3 regions of the Streptomyces sp. NPDC058052 genome follow, and region 3 is predicted to be linked to each of the others. Evidence: predicted binding sites of a transcription regulator. Region 3 holds the regulator's gene; each other region holds the start of a gene.
What was found. Region 3 encodes HrcA, which represses chaperone genes, less so after heat shock. Its sites were predicted from a motif close to TTNGCACTCNGNNNNNCNGAGTGCNAA; they were not measured.
Positions count from the first base shown of each region.

Region 1: groL (chaperonin GroEL) is a predicted target of HrcA. The motif match lies at 3,114-3,140, and genes of this name have one in related genera.
Region 2: groES (co-chaperone GroES) is a predicted target of HrcA. The motif match lies at 2,380-2,406, and genes of this name have one in related genera.

Region 1 is NZ_JBHVRX010000026.1:103,312-108,633, reverse strand. Features, by position in the region: gene ACFVU3_RS29675 (FG-GAP-like repeat-containing protein) at 1-649, opposite strand, end outside; gene ACFVU3_RS29670 (deoxyxylulose-5-phosphate synthase) at 903-1,232, shown strand; gene groL (chaperonin GroEL) at 1,325-2,947, opposite strand; gene ACFVU3_RS29660 (cold-shock protein) at 3,269-3,472, opposite strand; gene ACFVU3_RS29655 (MoaD/ThiS family protein) at 3,886-4,164, opposite strand; gene thrC (threonine synthase) at 4,183-5,322, opposite strand, start outside.
Region 2 is NZ_JBHVRX010000017.1:48,819-54,140, forward strand. Features, by position in the region: gene ACFVU3_RS23005 (ester cyclase) at 1-100, shown strand, start outside; gene groL (chaperonin GroEL) at 191-1,819, opposite strand; gene groES (co-chaperone GroES) at 1,925-2,233, opposite strand; gene ACFVU3_RS23020 (hypothetical protein) at 2,689-2,853, opposite strand; gene ACFVU3_RS23025 (polysaccharide deacetylase family protein) at 2,850-3,764, opposite strand; gene ACFVU3_RS23030 (methyltransferase domain-containing protein) at 3,906-5,099, shown strand; gene ACFVU3_RS23035 (hypothetical protein) at 5,035-5,322, opposite strand, start outside.
Region 3 is NZ_JBHVRX010000010.1:222,436-227,757, reverse strand. Features, by position in the region: gene hemW (radical SAM family heme chaperone HemW) at 1-1,157, shown strand, start outside; gene ACFVU3_RS17040 (DUF3097 domain-containing protein) at 1,255-2,061, opposite strand; gene ACFVU3_RS17035 (MBL fold metallo-hydrolase) at 2,072-2,809, opposite strand; gene hrcA (heat-inducible transcriptional repressor HrcA) at 2,948-3,967, shown strand; gene dnaJ (molecular chaperone DnaJ) at 3,968-5,107, shown strand; gene ACFVU3_RS17020 (nitronate monooxygenase) at 5,184-5,322, shown strand, end outside.

The sequences.
Region 1 (5,322 bases), on a different contig from region 3:
CGGCGGACCGTGCCCCGGCGTACGGCAGCGGGGTGACCGTCCCGGCGGCGAAGTCCAGCAGTCCGACGGCGCTGTCCTCGCCGACGTGGTAGCGGAGGACCGCGCTCGTGCCGTCCTGGGCGAGGACCCACGGCCCCGAGGAGGCACCCGGCAGGAGCACCTCCCGGTCGGCGGGGGCGTTCTCGCCGTAGCCGAGGAAGGACAGGGTGACGCCGTCGGAGCCTGCCTGGGACCGGACCAGGTGCCGGCCGGCGACGACCGGCACCCACGCCTCGCCGGATTCGGTGGACAGTTCGGAGGTCCGGCCGGTCGCGAAGTCGTGGACGGTGGCGTATCCGCTCCAGGGGTCGCGGCAGACGAACACGTCCCCGGACCCGTACCACTCCTCCGGTTCACAGGCCGGCGCGTAGGCGATGCGGCCGCCGCTCAGGCTGTGCCAGCGGACCTGCCGGGGGCCGGACACCTGCACGCCGGTCCCGGCGCCCACGACACTTCCGTGGACCGGGGCCTCGGGATCGCTGAGCGCCGGGATCGTCACCTCGTACGGCGCCGTTTCGGCCGCCGCCGCGGCCGGGGCCGTGACGGCCGCGGGGCCGGTGAGGGCCAGGGTCGCGCTCAGGGCGAGCGCGACGGTTCTTCGGACGGACAAGAAAGGGGTCCCCTCGTGCGGAACGTCGATGGCGTCGGGCCGTGGGGGGTACGCGGGACGGCGGCGCGGTGGCGGCACGCGGCGGTGACGGCACGACGCGGCGGTCCGCGCGGGCGCCGGCCCGATGCCCCCCACCTGCCGGCTGGCGCGATCGTACAACTGGCCGAAACCTGACGGGAAGCGGAGGGTCCCGGTCCGGCCGCGGGCGCCGAAATCGCGGGCCCTCCGGCGTCCCGGTCCCTACGCTTCCCCCATGGGAATCCAACGGACCTCGTACGTCTGCCTGCCCTGCCGGGCCTCCTACAAGCAGGGGTACGGCGCGGGCGAACGCCCCTGCCCCCGCTGCGGCGAGCCGATGACCGGCGTCGGCTCCGCCTTCCAGCCCCCGAGGCGACGGGACACCGAGGCGTGGCGGGTCCTCTCCGTCCTGCTGCACGCGGGCGTGCGGTTCCGCACGAGCTGCTGCCAGGGGTGCGGGCCCGGCTACCGGCCCCGGACCCTGTCCGAGGTGAAGGCCCGGACGGCCCTGGCCCGGCGCACCGGCGAACCCCTCGCCGAGGCGCTCGTACGGCCCGTCGTGTGAGCCCCCGGGAACGCGCCGAGGGCGGCACCCCCCTGCTGGGGAGTGCCGCCCTCGGCGTTCGCGTTCAGCGATGAACCACCGATCCGTCAGGATCAGAAGTCCATGTCACCGCCCGGCATGCCGCCGCCGGCCGGCGCGGCGGCCTTCTCCGGCTTGTCGGCGATGACGGCCTCGGTGGTGAGGAACAGCGCGGCGATCGACGCGGCGTTCTGCAGCGCGGAGCGCGTCACCTTGGCCGGGTCGATGATGCCCTCGGCGACCAGGTCGACGTACTCGCCGGTCGCGGCGTTGAGGCCGTGACCCGGGGTGAGGTTGCGGACCTTCTCGACCACGACGCCGCCCTCGAGGCCGGCGTTGACCGCGATCTGCTTGATCGGGGCCTCCAGGGCGAGCTTGACGATCGCGGCACCGGTGGCCTCGTCGCCGTCCAGCTCCAGCTTCTCGAAGACGCTGGCGGCCTGGAGCAGGGCCACGCCGCCACCGGCGACGATGCCCTCCTCGACGGCGGCCTTGGCGTTGCGCACGGCGTCCTCGATGCGGTGCTTGCGCTCCTTGAGCTCGACCTCGGTCGCGGCACCGGCCTTGATGACCGCCACGCCGCCGGCGAGCTTCGCGAGGCGCTCCTGGAGCTTCTCGCGGTCGTAGTCGGAGTCGCTGTTCTCGATCTCGGCGCGGATCTGGTTCACGCGGCCCGCGACCTGCTCGCTGTCACCGGCACCGTCGACGATGGTGGTCTCGTCCTTGGTGATGACGACCTTGCGGGCGCGGCCCAGCAGGTCGAGACCGGCCGACTCCAGCTTGAGGCCGACCTCCTCGGAGATGACCGTGCCGCCGGTGAGGATGGCGATGTCCTGGAGCATGGCCTTGCGGCGGTCGCCGAAGCCCGGGGCCTTGACCGCGACGGAGCGGAAGGTGCCGCGGATCTTGTTGACGACCAGGGTCGACAGGGCCTCGCCCTCGACGTCCTCGGCGATGATCAGCAGGGGCTTGCCCGACTGCATGACCTTCTCCAGGAGCGGGAGGAGGTCCTTCACGGAGGAGATCTTGGAGTTGACGATGAGGATGTAGGGGTCCTCCAGCGCCGCCTCCATGCGCTCCATGTCGGTCGCGAAGTACGCCGAGATGTAGCCCTTGTCGAAGCGCATGCCCTCGGTGAGCTCAAGCTCCAGACCGAAGGTCTGCGACTCCTCGACGGTGATGACGCCTTCCTTGCCGACCTTGTCCATGGCCTCGGCGATGAGCTCGCCGATCTGGGTGTCGGCGGCGGAGATGGAGGCGGTGGAGGCGATCTGCTCCTTCGTCTCGACCTCCTTCGCCTGGTCGAGCAGGGCGCCAGAGACGGCCTCGACGGCCTTCTCGATGCCGCGCTTGAGGGCCATCGGGTTGGCGCCGGCGGCGACGTTGCGGAGGCCCTCGCGGACGAGCGCCTGGGCGAGGACGGTGGCGGTGGTCGTACCGTCGCCGGCGACGTCGTCCGTCTTCTTGGCGACTTCCTTGACCAGCTCGGCGCCGATCTTCTCGTACGGGTCCTCGAGCTCGATCTCCTTGGCGATGGAGACACCATCGTTGGTGATCGTGGGGGCGCCCCACTTCTTCTCGAGGACGACGTTGCGGCCCTTGGGGCCGAGGGTGACCTTGACGGCGTCAGCGAGCTGGTTCATGCCGCGCTCGAGACCGCGCCGGGCCTCCTCGTCGAACGCGATGATCTTGGCCATGTGAAGTGGTCCTCCCGGACATGGGGTGGATAACGCTCCAGGACCGCGCCGACGCCCGCGACGGACGGCCTCCGCGTTCCGCGTGGTTCCTTGCCCCACCCGGGTCGGCGGCCTCGTCTGCCCGATCCTCGTAGCACTCTCACCTTCCGAGTGCTAACGCCAATGATTAGCACTCGACCCATGCGAGTGCAAGCGACTCTCGGGGATCGGGCGCCCCCTCCGGTGACACCGTCAGGTCGCCCGGGAACGCGTGAGGGGCCCGCATCCCATGGGATGCGGGCCCCTCGACGGCGTTGGCGTCGGTGGCCGATCGCGTCGCGCTCAGGCAGTCACCTTGACCATGTCCGCCTGCGGACCCTTCTGGCCCTGCGAGATCTCGAACTCGACTCGCTGGCCCTCTTCGAGGCTGCGGTACCCATCCATCTGGATGGCGCTGTAGTGGACGAAAACATCCGCACCACCGTCGACCGCGATGAAGCCGTAGCCCTTCTCCGCGTTGAACCACTTGACGGTGCCCTGAGCCATGCCTAACTCCCCTATTACTTACTGGCCCTTGCGCGGATCCGCACTTCACGGACCCGGGTCAGAACCTGCGCCGGAACGCGTCGACCGCCGCTGAATGTATCTGTCCAACTGCCCTCTGCAACAGGGCAATCCGCTGGGAAATCTGAGCGGAGCGGAAAGGGGAATCAGGAAGAAATCCTTGAATTGCGGGGCAAGTCGGGCCGGGCGAAAGGCACATAAGGGGCAGAGTGTGCGCGCTTTCCGGCCGCCGGTTGTCGCATTCTTGTCAGGTCCCGGGCCGGGCTCATATGCGCGTGGCATGAGCGGCGGAGGGGACTTCCCCAACTCTACCGCGCTCAACCATGCAGAATTGCCCCCTCCGCTTTCTCTCGCGGAAGGGGCAATTCAGTACCGACCGGTAAGGCCGTGGGGGATCAGCAGCCGCCGGCGACCGCGGGGATGATCGAGACGCCCGCGCCGTCCGGCGTGGCGGTCTCCAGGCCCTGCTCGAAGCGGACGTCGTCGTCGTTCACGTAGACGTTCACGAAGCGGCGCAGCTTGCCCTGGTCGTCCAGGACGCGGGCGGCGATGCCCGTGTGGTTCTTCTCCAGGTCGGCGATGACCTCGGCGAGGGTCGCGCCCTCGGCGGCGACCTCGGACAGCCCGCCGGTGTAGGTGCGGAGGATGGTGGGGATGCGGACGTTCACGGCCATGGTGGCTTCACAGACCTTTCAGTGGGCCAGGCCCGCGTCGCGGAACGCGTCCAGGCTCGGGCGGATGGTGGCGGTCGCCTGGGAGCTGTCGGCCACGGCGTCGAGGGTCTTGAGGCCGTCGCCGGTGTTGAGGACGACGGTCGTGAGGTTCGGGTCGATGAGGCCGGCCTCGACGAGCTTGCGCGTCACGCCGACGGTCACACCGCCCGCGGTCTCGGCGAAGACGCCCTCGGTCCGGGCGAGCAGCTTGATGGCTTCCACGACCTGCTCGTCGTTCACGTCCTCCACCGCGCCGCCGGTGCGGCGGGCGATGTCGAGGACGTACGGGCCGTCGGCCGGGTTGCCGATCGCCAGGGACTTGGCGATGGTGTTCGGCTTCTGCGGGCGGACCACGTCGTGGCCGGCCTTGAAGGCGGCGGAGACCGGGGAGCAGCCCTCGGCCTGGGCGCCGAAGATCTTGTAGGGCTTGTCCTCGACGAGACCCAGCTTGATGAGCTCCTGGAGCCCCTTGTCGATCTTGGTGAGCTGGGAGCCGGAGGCGATCGGGATGACGAGCTGGTCGGGGATGACCCAGCCGAGCTGCTCGCAGATCTCGTACGCGAGCGTCTTGGAGCCCTCGCCGTAGTACGGGCGGAGGTTGACGTTCACGAAGCCCCAGCCCTCGCCGAGCGGGTCGCCGATGAGCTCCGAGCAGAAGCGGTTGACGTCGTCGTAGTTGCCCTCGATGGCGACGAGGTCACCGCCGTACACGCCGGCCATGACGACCTTGCCCTGCTCCAGGTCGTGCGGGATGAAGACGCAGGAGCGGAAGCCGGCCCGGGCGGCGGCGGCGCCGACGGCGCCGGCCAGGTTGCCGGTGGAGGAGCAGGAGAGGGTGGTGAAGCCGAAGGCGCGGGCGGCCTCGATGGCCTGGGCGACGACCCGGTCCTTGAAGGAGTGGGTCGGGTTGCCGGAGTCGTCCTTGACGAAGAGCTTGCCGGGGGCGACGCCGAGCTCGCGGGCGAGGTTGTCGGCCTTGACGAGCGGGGTCCAGCCGGGGTTCAGGTTCGGCTTCTCGGCGACGTCGGCGGGGACGGGCAGCAGGGGCGCGTACCGCCAGATGTTCGCGGGGCCGGACTCGATCCGCTTCCGCAGCGCCTCGGGGTCGCCGGCGGGGAG
Region 2 (5,322 bases), on a different contig from region 3:
CACCATCCACCGCTTCCGCGACGACGGGAAGATCGTCGAGGGCTGGTGGCAGTACGACCTGCTCGGGCTGATGGGACAGCTCGGCGCGGTGGAGGGCTGAGGAAGGCTCCGGCAGGGCCCGGGGAACGGGCGAGGCCCGGTGCTCCCGCGACGGGAGCACCGGGCCTCGTGACGCGCGGGGCGTCAGGGGTCAGTGGGAGTGACCGTGACCGTGGCCGTGACCGTGGTCCGCCGGCTCCTCCTCCTTCTTCTCCACCACGAGGGTCTCGGTGGTGAGGAGCAGGGAGGCGATGGAGGCGGCGTTCTCCAGGGCGGAGCGGGTGACCTTGACCGGGTCGATGACGCCGGCCTTGACCAGGTCGCCGTACTCGCCGGTGGCGGCGTTGAAGCCCTGGCCCTTGTCGAGCTCGGAGACCTTGGAGGTGATGACGTAGCCCTCCAGGCCGGCGTTCTCGGCGATCCAGCGCAGCGGCTCGACCGCGGCGCGGCGGACGACGGAGACACCGGTGGCCTCGTCGCCGGTCTTGCCGAGGTTGTCCTCCAGCACCTTCACGGCGTGGACGAGCGCGGAGCCACCGCCGGAGACGATGCCCTCCTCGACCGCGGCGCGGGTCGCGGAGATGGCGTCCTCGAGACGGTGCTTCTTCTCCTTCAGCTCCACCTCGGTGGCGGCGCCGACCTTGATCACGCACACGCCGCCGGCCAGCTTCGCGAGGCGCTCCTGGAGCTTCTCGCGGTCCCAGTCGGAGTCCGTGGCGTCGATCTCGGCCTTGATCTGCGCGACGCGGCCCACGACGTCCTCGGACTTGCCGCCACCGTCGACGATGGTGGTGTCGTCCTTGGAGACGGTCACGCGGCGGGCGGTGCCCAGCACGTCCAGACCGGCCTGGTCGAGCTTGAGGCCGACCTCCTCGGCGATGACGGTGGCACCGGTGAGGGTGGCCATGTCCTGGAGCATCGCCTTGCGGCGGTCACCGAAGCCGGGCGCCTTGACGGCGACGGCGTTGAAGGTGCCGCGGATCTTGTTGACGACGAGGGTGGAGAGCGCCTCGCCCTCGACGTCCTCGGCGATGATCAGCAGCGGCTTGGAGCCACCGGACTGGATGACCTTCTCCAGGAGGGGCAGCAGGTCCTGGATGGAGGAGATCTTGCCCTGGTTGATCAGGATGTACGGGTCGTCGAGGACGGCCTCCATACGCTCCTGGTCGGAGACCATGTACGGGGAGAGGTAGCCCTTGTCGAAGGCCATGCCCTCGGTGAACTCCAGCTCCAGGCCGAAGGTGTTGGACTCCTCGACGGTGATGACACCGTCCTTGCCGACCTTGTCCATCGCCTCGGCGATGAGCTCGCCGACCTGCTGGTCCTGCGCGGAGAGCGCGGCGACGGCGGCGATGTCGGACTTGTCGTCGATCGGGCGCGCGGTGGCGAGCAGCTCGTCGGAGACGGCCTTGACCGCGGCGTCGATGCCCTTCTTCAGGGCGGCCGGGGAGGCGCCGGCGGCGACGTTGCGCAGACCCTCGCGGACGAGCGCCTGGGCGAGCACGGTGGCGGTGGTGGTGCCGTCACCCGCGATGTCGTTGGTCTTGGTCGCCACCTCCTTGACGAGCTGGGCGCCGAGGTTCTCGTACGGGTCCTCGATCTCGACCTCGCGGGCGATCGTGACACCGTCGTTGGTGATGGTGGGGGCGCCGAACTTCTTGTCGATGACGACGTTGCGGCCCTTGGGGCCGATCGTCACCTTCACCGTGTCGGCCAGCTTGTTGACGCCGCGCTCAAGGGCGCGACGGGCGTCCTCGTCGAACTTCAGGATCTTCGCCATGGGAGCGATTCAGCCCTCTCGGAAATCGTGTGGGAAAACAAACCGCGCCCCGGACGCCCAAGAGATCAAGGGGTCAGGGGCGCGGTTCAATGCAGGTACGTCGTCTTACTTCTCGATGACCGCGAGCACGTCGCGGGCCGAGAGGACGAGGTACTCGTCGCCGTTGTACTTCACCTCGGTGCCGCCGTACTTGCTGTAGAGCACGACGTCGCCGACCTTGACGTCGAGCGGCAGGCGCTCGCCGTTCTCGAAGCGGCCCGGGCCCACGGCGAGGACGGCGCCCTCCTGGGGCTTCTCCTTCGCGGTGTCCGGAATGACCAGGCCCGAGGCCGTGGTCTGCTCGGCGTCGAGCGGCTGGACCACGATGCGGTCCTCGAGCGGCTTGATGGCAACCTTGGAGCTGACGGTCGTCACGATCCGACCTCCCCCTTCGGAGATCTCGCGGGGTTAACTGTCTGAGGTGGCGACCAGGTGGATCCGTCGTCGCGGGTGCCGGACCTGCCCGTCGCTGTGTTGGCACTCTCCAGTGGGGAGTGCCAGAGCCGAGACTATGACCGCGATTAGCACTCGGTCAAGCGGAGTGCCAATTCCTCACCTCGTGGCGGTCCCGGGAGGGCCCGGCCGCGCCGCGATCCGGCCTCGATCGGGGGAACGTGCGGGCGGAGGCCGGTGTTCCGTACGAAGGTGCGGGCAGGAGCCTCCCCGGCCCCGGGTCCACCCGTCCGCCGATCCCGCCCTCACCGTGATCGCGGCGGCGGCCGGCCGGGCGCTGCGGAGCCACGGCCGGCGCGTGGCGGGGCCGGCCCGGCCGGGCTGTCCGCCGTCGCCGCCGCCGTGGCCGCGGGCCGGGTGCGGCCGGGTCCGGGGGCTCAGCTCCCGGCGCCCTCCGCCCGGACCCGCCCGGTGTCGCCCGCCTCCCGGTCGCCGACGCGCTCGACCGCCTTGCGGCCGAGGCGTTCGAGGGGGTCGACGGCGGAGGCGCAGCCGGTGAGGCCCAGCAGCAGGGCCGCGACCACGAGCGGGCGGAGCCTCATACGTAGTCCTCCAGCTTGCCGACCGCGTAGCCCTTGGACGTGATCACGTTCATCACCCGGCGGATCATGTCGGGCATGCTGCCCTTCCAGTCCTCCTCGCCGCGGAAGTGGGTGAGGACGATGTCGCCGGGGTGCAGGTCGCGGTCCCACTCGCGCCACTCCATGTGGTCGGGGAACGCCTCGGAGGCCCAGAGCGGGACGGCCTTGACGCCGCAGGACTTCGCGGCGCGCAGGGTGTCCTCGTTGTAGTTGCCGTACGGGGGCCGGAAGAGCTCGGGGCGCTTGCCGTACTTCTTCTCGATGACGTCCTGCATCCCGCAGATCTCCCGCTTCTGGCGCGCGTAGGAGAGTCCGGGCAGGTACTTGTGGTTCAGCGTGTGGTTGTGGAGCGCGACCCCGCCCGGCTGCGACTTCTGCATCCGCGCGAAGTAGGGGTAGTCGTCGCTGACCACGTAGTCGCTGAGGAAGGCGCTGTACGGGATCTTCAGGTCGCTCATCATCCGGATGAGCTCGGGGTCCTTCTCGGCGCCGTCGTCGATCGTCAGGAAGACGACCTTCTCCTTGGTGGGGACCGTGGTGAAGACGGGCGGGAGGCCCTCGCCGTCGGTCTCGAAGCCCTTCCGGGTGGTGATCCTCGGCTTGGTCCGCGGCGGGGCGGGCGCTTCGAGGGGGGTCAGCTTGAGGCCCCACTTCTTCGCGGCGGCGGCCCGGACGGCCCGCCGCTCGGCCAGCGCGGCCTTCTTCTCGCGGGCGAGCTGGGCGGCGGTCTTCGCCGGGGCCTGCTGGCCGGCGGCGGGGGCGGGCGGGCCGGAGGACCCGGGTTCGGAGCCGCCCGCGCAGGCGGCGGTGGAGGTGAGCGCGGCGACGAGGAGCGCGGCACCCAGGGCACGACGCGGCTGACCCTTTGCCATCATTTCTTCCTTTTGTCGTACGACCGGTATGGCGCCGCATCCTGTCAGCGCGACCGCCCCGTCCGGCCACGACACCGCCGTACCCGCCGCACCGTCCCCCGCCCGGCCCACAGCCCGGCCCCGCCGGCCCGAGGCAGCACAATGGGACGGGTGACCGACCTCGCCGCCTTCCACGCCCTGCTCTCCCCCGAGGGCCAGACGCTCCTCGCCGCCCTGCGCGACTACGACCCCGCCCAGGAACTGGCGGTCGCCTCCCGGCTGCGCCGCGACCACCCCGCCGCGCTGGTCTCGGCGGCGCTCGGGCAGGCCCGGCTGCGGCAGCGGGCGGTGGCGAAGTTCGGCGCCGAGGACGCGTACCGCATGTACTTCACGCCGAACGGCGTCGAGCAGTCCACCCGCGCGACCGTCGGCACCTACCGCGCCGCCCGGCTCAAGGCCCTCGGCGTCACCGGAGTCGCCGACCTCTGCTCCGGGATCGGCGGCGACGCGCTCGCGCTCGCCCGCGCCGGCATCTCCGTCCTCGCCGTCGACCGCGACCCGCTCACCGCCGAGGTCGCCCGCGCCAACGCCGCCGCGCTCGGCCTCGCGGAGCTGATCGAGGTCCGCTGCGCCGACGTCACCGAGATCGACACCAGCCCGTACGACGCCGTCTTCGTCGACCCGGCGCGGCGCGGCGGCCGGGGCCGGATCTTCGACCCCGAGGCGTACTCCCCGCCGCTCTCCTGGGCCATGGAGGCCGCCCGCAAGGCCCCGCGCGCGGCGCTGAAGATCGCCCCCGGCATCCCCCACGAGACCGTCCCCGCGGAGGCCGAGGCCGAGTGGATCTCGGACGGCGGCGACGTGAAGGAGGCGGTCCTCTGGTTCGGCACGGAGCCGGGCGCCCGCCGCGCCACCCTGCTGCCGTCCGGCGCCACCCTCACCGGCCGCGGTCTGCCCGACCCGGCGGTCCGCCCGGTCGGCCGCTACCTCTACGAGCCGGACGGCGCCGTCATCCGCGCCCATCTGGTCGCCGAGGCCGCCGAGGAGCTGGGCGGCGGCCTGATCGACCCGACGATCGCCTACGTCACCGCCGACACCCTGACCCCCACCCCGTACGCCTCCGCCTACGAGATCACCGACGTGCTGCCCTTCAACCTCAAGAAGCTGAAGGCCCTGCTCCGGGAGCGCGAGGTGGGCACGCTGACCGTGAAGAAGCGCGGCTCGGCCGTCGAGCCCGAGGAGATCCGCCGGAAGGTGCGGCCGAAGGGCCCGCACTCGGCGACGGTCCTGCTCACACGTGTCGCGGGGGCCCCGACGATGCTGATCGGGCACCCGGCCGCAGCGGGACGGTCCTGATCGCCATCCGGTAGTGCCCGACGGACTTGAACAGCCCGATCAGGCCGTTGATCCAGAAGATGAGCGCGGCGCCCATGCCGTACGCGACGAAGTAGTGGCCCCCGTCCCGCAGCGTCGCCCCGGCCGGCACGGCGAAGCCGAGCCACAGCCCGAGGCCGCACAGGACGGCGGAGAGCAGCATCCAGCAGGCGCTCAGGACGGGTCGGCGCAGCCGCGCGTCGGC
Region 3 (5,322 bases):
GGGAGCGGCCGCTCGGTTTCTATCTGCACGTGCCGTACTGCGCCACGCGGTGCGGCTACTGCGACTTCAACACGTACACCGCGAGCGAGCTGCGCGGTGCCGGCGGCGTGCTCGCCTCGCGGGACAACTACGCGGGGCAGGTCGTCGAGGAGGTCCGGCTGGCCCGGAAGGTGCTCGGCGACGACCCGCGGCCGGTGCGGACCGTCTTCGTCGGCGGCGGTACGCCGACGCTGCTGGCCGCCGGCGACCTCGTCCGGATGCTGGGGGCGATCCGGGACGAGTTCGGGCTCGCCGAGGACGCCGAGGTCACGACCGAGGCGAACCCGGAGTCCGTGGACCCGGCGTATCTGGAGGAGCTGCGGGCCGGCGGCTTCAACCGGATCTCCTTCGGCATGCAGAGCGCCCGGCCGCACGTGCTGAAGATCCTCGACCGGACCCATACGCCCGGCCGGCCGGAGGCGTGCGTCGCGGAGGCGCGGGCCGCCGGGTTCGACCACGTGAACCTGGACCTGATCTACGGCACCCCCGGCGAGTCCGACGACGACTGGCGGGCCTCCCTGGACGCGGCCATCGGGGCCGGACCCGACCACGTCAGCGCCTACGCGCTGATCGTCGAGGAGGGGACGCAGCTCGCGCGGCGGATCCGGCGCGGGGAGGTGCCGATGACCGACGACGACGTGCACGCGGACCGGTACCTGATCGCCGACGAGGCGTTCGAGAAGGCCGGGTTCTCCTGGTACGAGGTGTCCAACTGGGCCACCTCCGACGCCGGGCGCTGCCTCCACAACGAGCTGTACTGGCGCGGCGCCGACTGGTGGGGCGCCGGACCCGGCGCCCACTCGCACGTGGGCGGGGTGCGCTGGTGGAACGTCAAGCACCCCGGCGCGTACGCCGCCGCGCTCGGGGCCGGGAGGTCGCCGGGCGCCGGCCGTGAGCTGCTGTCCGGCGAGGACCGCCGGGTCGAGCGGATCCTGCTGGAGCTGCGGCTGCGCGAGGGAGTCGAGCTGGGGCTGCTGAAGCCCGCGGGGCTCGACGCCTCGCGCAGGGCGCTGGCCGACGGGCTGCTCGACGCGGAGCCGTACGCCGCCGGGCGGGCCGTGCTGACGCTGCGGGGGCGGTTGCTCGCCGACGCGGTGGTGCGGGACCTGGTGGACTGACGGAGGCGGGTCCGGGCGGCGGCGCGGCCCGTGCGCCCTCCCGTCGCGCCCGCCCGTGCCCCGCGGCAGAGGCGCGGCAGGAGTGCGGCCGGGGCGACTACGCCACCGTCACGTGGTCGATCAGGCGCTCCACCGCGCCCAGCAGGGCCGGCTCCAGGTCCTTGTAGGACGTGACCCGCTTCAGGATCGCCTGCCAGACCGCGCCCGTGTTGTCGGAGGGCCAGCCCAGGGCCCGGCAGGTGCCCGTCTTCCAGTCCTGGCCGCGGGGGACCTCCGGCCAGGCCCGGATGCCGAGGACGGACGGCTTCACCGCCTGCCAGACGTCGATGTACGGGTGGCCGACCACCAGGACGTCGGGCGAGGTGATCCCGGCGGCGATGCGGGACTCCTTGGAGCCGGGGACCAGGTGGTCGACGAGGACGCCGAGGCGGGCGTCCGGGCCCGGGGCGAACTCGGCGACGATCTCCGGGAGGTGGTCGACGCCCTCCAGGTACTCCACCACCACGCCCTCGACGCGCAGGTCGTCGCCCCAGACCCGCTCGACCAGCTCGGCGTCGTGGCGGCCCTCCACGTAGATGCGGCTCGCCCGCGCCACCCGGGCGCGCGCGCCGGGGACGGCGATCGAGCCCGAGGCCGTACGGGCCGGGCGGGCCGGTCCGCCGGACACGGGGCGCACCAGGGTCACCACGCGGCCCTCCAGGAGGAAGCCGCGCGGGTCCAGCGGGAAGACCCGGTGCTTGCCGAAGCGGTCCTCCAGCGTCACCGTGCCCGCCTCGCAGCGGATCACGGCCCCGCAGAAACCGGTCGAGACCTCCTCCACCACCAGGTCCGGTTCGGCCGGGACCTCGGGGGCGGGGGCCTGCTTCTTCCAGGAGGGCGTCAGGTCCGGGTCGTAGCTGCGCATTCCGGGGACGCTACGACACCTGGAAGCGGCGTGCCAGTTCATCGCGCTGGCGTCGGACGAAGGCCGCGTCGACGACCGCGCCGTGGCCCGGGACGTACTGGGCGTCCTCGCCGCCGAGGGCGAGGAGGCGGTCGAGGGCGTCGGGCCAGCGGCCGCCGATCGCGTCGGGGCCCGCCTGCGGTTCGCCGGACTCCTCGACCAGGTCGCCGCAGAAGACGGTCTCGCGCTCGCCCGGGACCAGGAGGACCAGGTCGTGGCCGGTGTGGCCGGGACCCACGTTGGCGAGGAGGACCTGCCGGCCGCCGAGGTCGAGCGTCCACTCGCCGGTGACGGTGGAGCGCGGGGCCACCAGCGCCTCCGTCGCCGCGGCCGCGGCCCGCTCGTCGGCCCCGTGGCGTACCGCGTCCGTGTACAGCTCCGCGCGGGTCCGGTCGGAGGCGAGGAGGTCGTCGGTGCCGACCGCGCCGAAGACCTCCGCGCCGGCGAAGGCGGCGGTGCCGAGGACGTGGTCGAAGTGGGGGTGGCCGAGTGCGATGTGCGTCACGCGCCGGCCGCCGGTGATCGCCTCCGCCTGGGCCCGGATCGCGGCGCCCTCGGCGAGCGAGGAGCCGGTGTCGTACAGCAGCACCGCCCGTTCTCCCACGACCAGTCCGGTCGTCGCGTCCCAGCCGGGGAGCCGTCTGCGGCCGACCCCGTCCGCGAGCCGTTCCCACCCCTGAGCCGCCCAGACCGCCTCGTCGATGTGCATGGGGCCGACGCTAGCGGGTCCGCCTCCTTGCCAGGAGCGACGGGCCCGGCCGTACACTGGCCGGGGGATTCCTGGCACTCGGACAGGGTGAGTGCCAAAAGCGGAGCAACCGGAACGGCTGGAGCGGGAGGTGTGCGCGTGCTGAGCGAACGCAGACTCGAGGTGCTGCGCGCCATCGTCCAGGACTATGTCGGGACGGAGGAACCGGTCGGTTCCAAGGCGCTCACCGAGCGTCACAAGCTCGGCGTGTCGCCCGCCACCGTGCGCAACGACATGGCGGTGCTGGAGGAGGAGGGGTACATCGCCCAGCCCCACACCAGCGCGGGCCGGATCCCCACGGACAAGGGCTACCGGCTCTTCGTGGACCGGCTGGCCGGCGTCAAGCCGCTCTCGACCCCCGAGCGGCGCGCCATCCACAACTTCCTCGACGGCGCCGTGGACCTCGACGACGTCGTGGGCCGCACGGTGCGGCTGCTCGCGCAGCTGACCCGGCAGGTCGCCGTCGTCCAGTACCCGTCGCTGACCCGCTCCTCCATCCGGCACGTCGAGCTGCTGTCGCTGGCCCCGGCCCGGCTGATGCTCGTGCTGATCACGGACACCGGGCGGGTCGAGCAGCGGGTGATCGACTGCCCCGCGCCCTTCGGCGAGACCTCCCTCGCCGATCTGCGGGCCCGGCTCCTCAGCCGGGTCGGCGGCCGTCGCTTCGCCGACGTGCCGCAGCTGGTGCAGGACCTCCCCGAGTCCTTCGAGGAACCCGAGGACCGCGCCACGGTCTCGACCGTGCTGGCGACCCTCCTGGAGACGCTCGTGGAGGAGCACGAGGAGCGGCTGATGATCGGCGGCACCGCCAATCTCACCCGCTTCGGACACGACTTCCCCCTGACGATCAGGCCCGTCCTGGAGGCGCTCGAGGAGCAGGTCGTGCTCCTCAAGCTGCTCGGCGAGGTCAAGGAATCGGGCATGACCGTACGCATCGGGCACGAGAACGCCTACGAGGGACTGAACTCCACGTCCGTCGTCTCGGTCGGCTACGGTTCGGGCGGCGAGGCAGTCGCCAAACTCGGCGTGGTCGGACCGACCCGCATGGACTACCCCGGAACGATGGGAGCGGTACGCGCAGTGGCACGTTACGTCGGACAGATCCTGGCGGAGTCGTAAGTGGCCACGGACTACTACGCCACACTCGGCGTACGCCGCGACGCGTCCCAGGACGAGATCAAGAAGGCTTTCCGCCGCCTCGCCCGCGAGCTTCACCCGGACGTCAATCCGGACCCGAAGACGCAGGAGCGGTTCAAGGAGATCAACGCCGCCTACGAGGTCCTGTCGGACCCGCAGAAGAAGCAGGTCTACGACCTCGGCGGCGACCCCCTCTCCGCCTCCGGCGGCGGGGGCGCGGGCGGGTTCGGGGCCGGTGGCTTCGGCAACTTCTCCGACATCATGGACGCCTTCTTCGGCACGGCCTCGCAGCGCGGCCCGCGCTCGCGGACCCGCCGCGGCCAGGACGCCATGATCCGCCTGGAGATCGACCTCAACGAGGCGGCCTTCGGCACCACCAAGGACATCCAGGTCGACACGGCCGTCGTCTGCACCACCTGTTCGGGTGAGGGTGCCGCCCCCGGCACCTCCGCGCAGACCTGTGACATGTGCCGCGGCCGCGGCGAGGTCTCGCAGGTCACCCGGTCGTTCCTCGGCCAGGTCATGACCTCCCGGCCCTGCCCGCAGTGCCAGGGCTTCGGCACGGTCGTCCCGACCCCGTGCCCCGAGTGCGCGGGCGACGGCCGGGTCCGGTCGCGCCGCACGCTGACGGTGAAGATCCCGGCCGGTGTCGACAACGGCACCCGGATCCAGCTCGCGGGCGAGGGCGAGGTCGGCCCTGGCGGCGGCCCCGCCGGCGACCTGTACGTCGAGATCCAGGAGACCCCGCACGAGGTCTTCCAGCGGCGCGGCGACGACCTGCACTGCACGGTCACCCTGCCGATGACGGCGGCCGCGCTCGGCACGAAGGTGCAGCTCCAGACGCTCGACGGCCTGGAGGAGATCGACATCCGCCCGGGCACGCAGTCGGGCCAGTCGGTTCCGCTGCACGGCCGGGGCATCACGCACCTGCGGGGCAACGGCCGCGGCGACCTGATCGTCCACGTCGAGGTGCAGACCCCGACCAAGCTCGACCCCGAGCAGGAGCGCCTCCTGCGCGAACTGGCCAAGCTGCGCGGCGAGGAGCGGCCCACGGGCCAGTTCCAGCCCGGTCAGCAGGGTCTGTTCTCGCGGCTGAAGGACGCGTTCAACGGGCGTACGTGACCGGTGCGTGAGAGGGGCGGCACTCTGAGTGCCGCCCCTTTCCCGTCTCCGGGGAGGGGCATGACACGATGCCCATATGTCCACCACCGCACTGAACGATCTCTTCCGGTACCCGATCGTGCAGGCCCCCATGGCGGGTGGCGCTTCCCGTCCCGCGCTCGTCGGAGCCGTCGGTGAGGCGGGCGCGCTCGGCTTCCTCGCCGCCGGGTACAAGA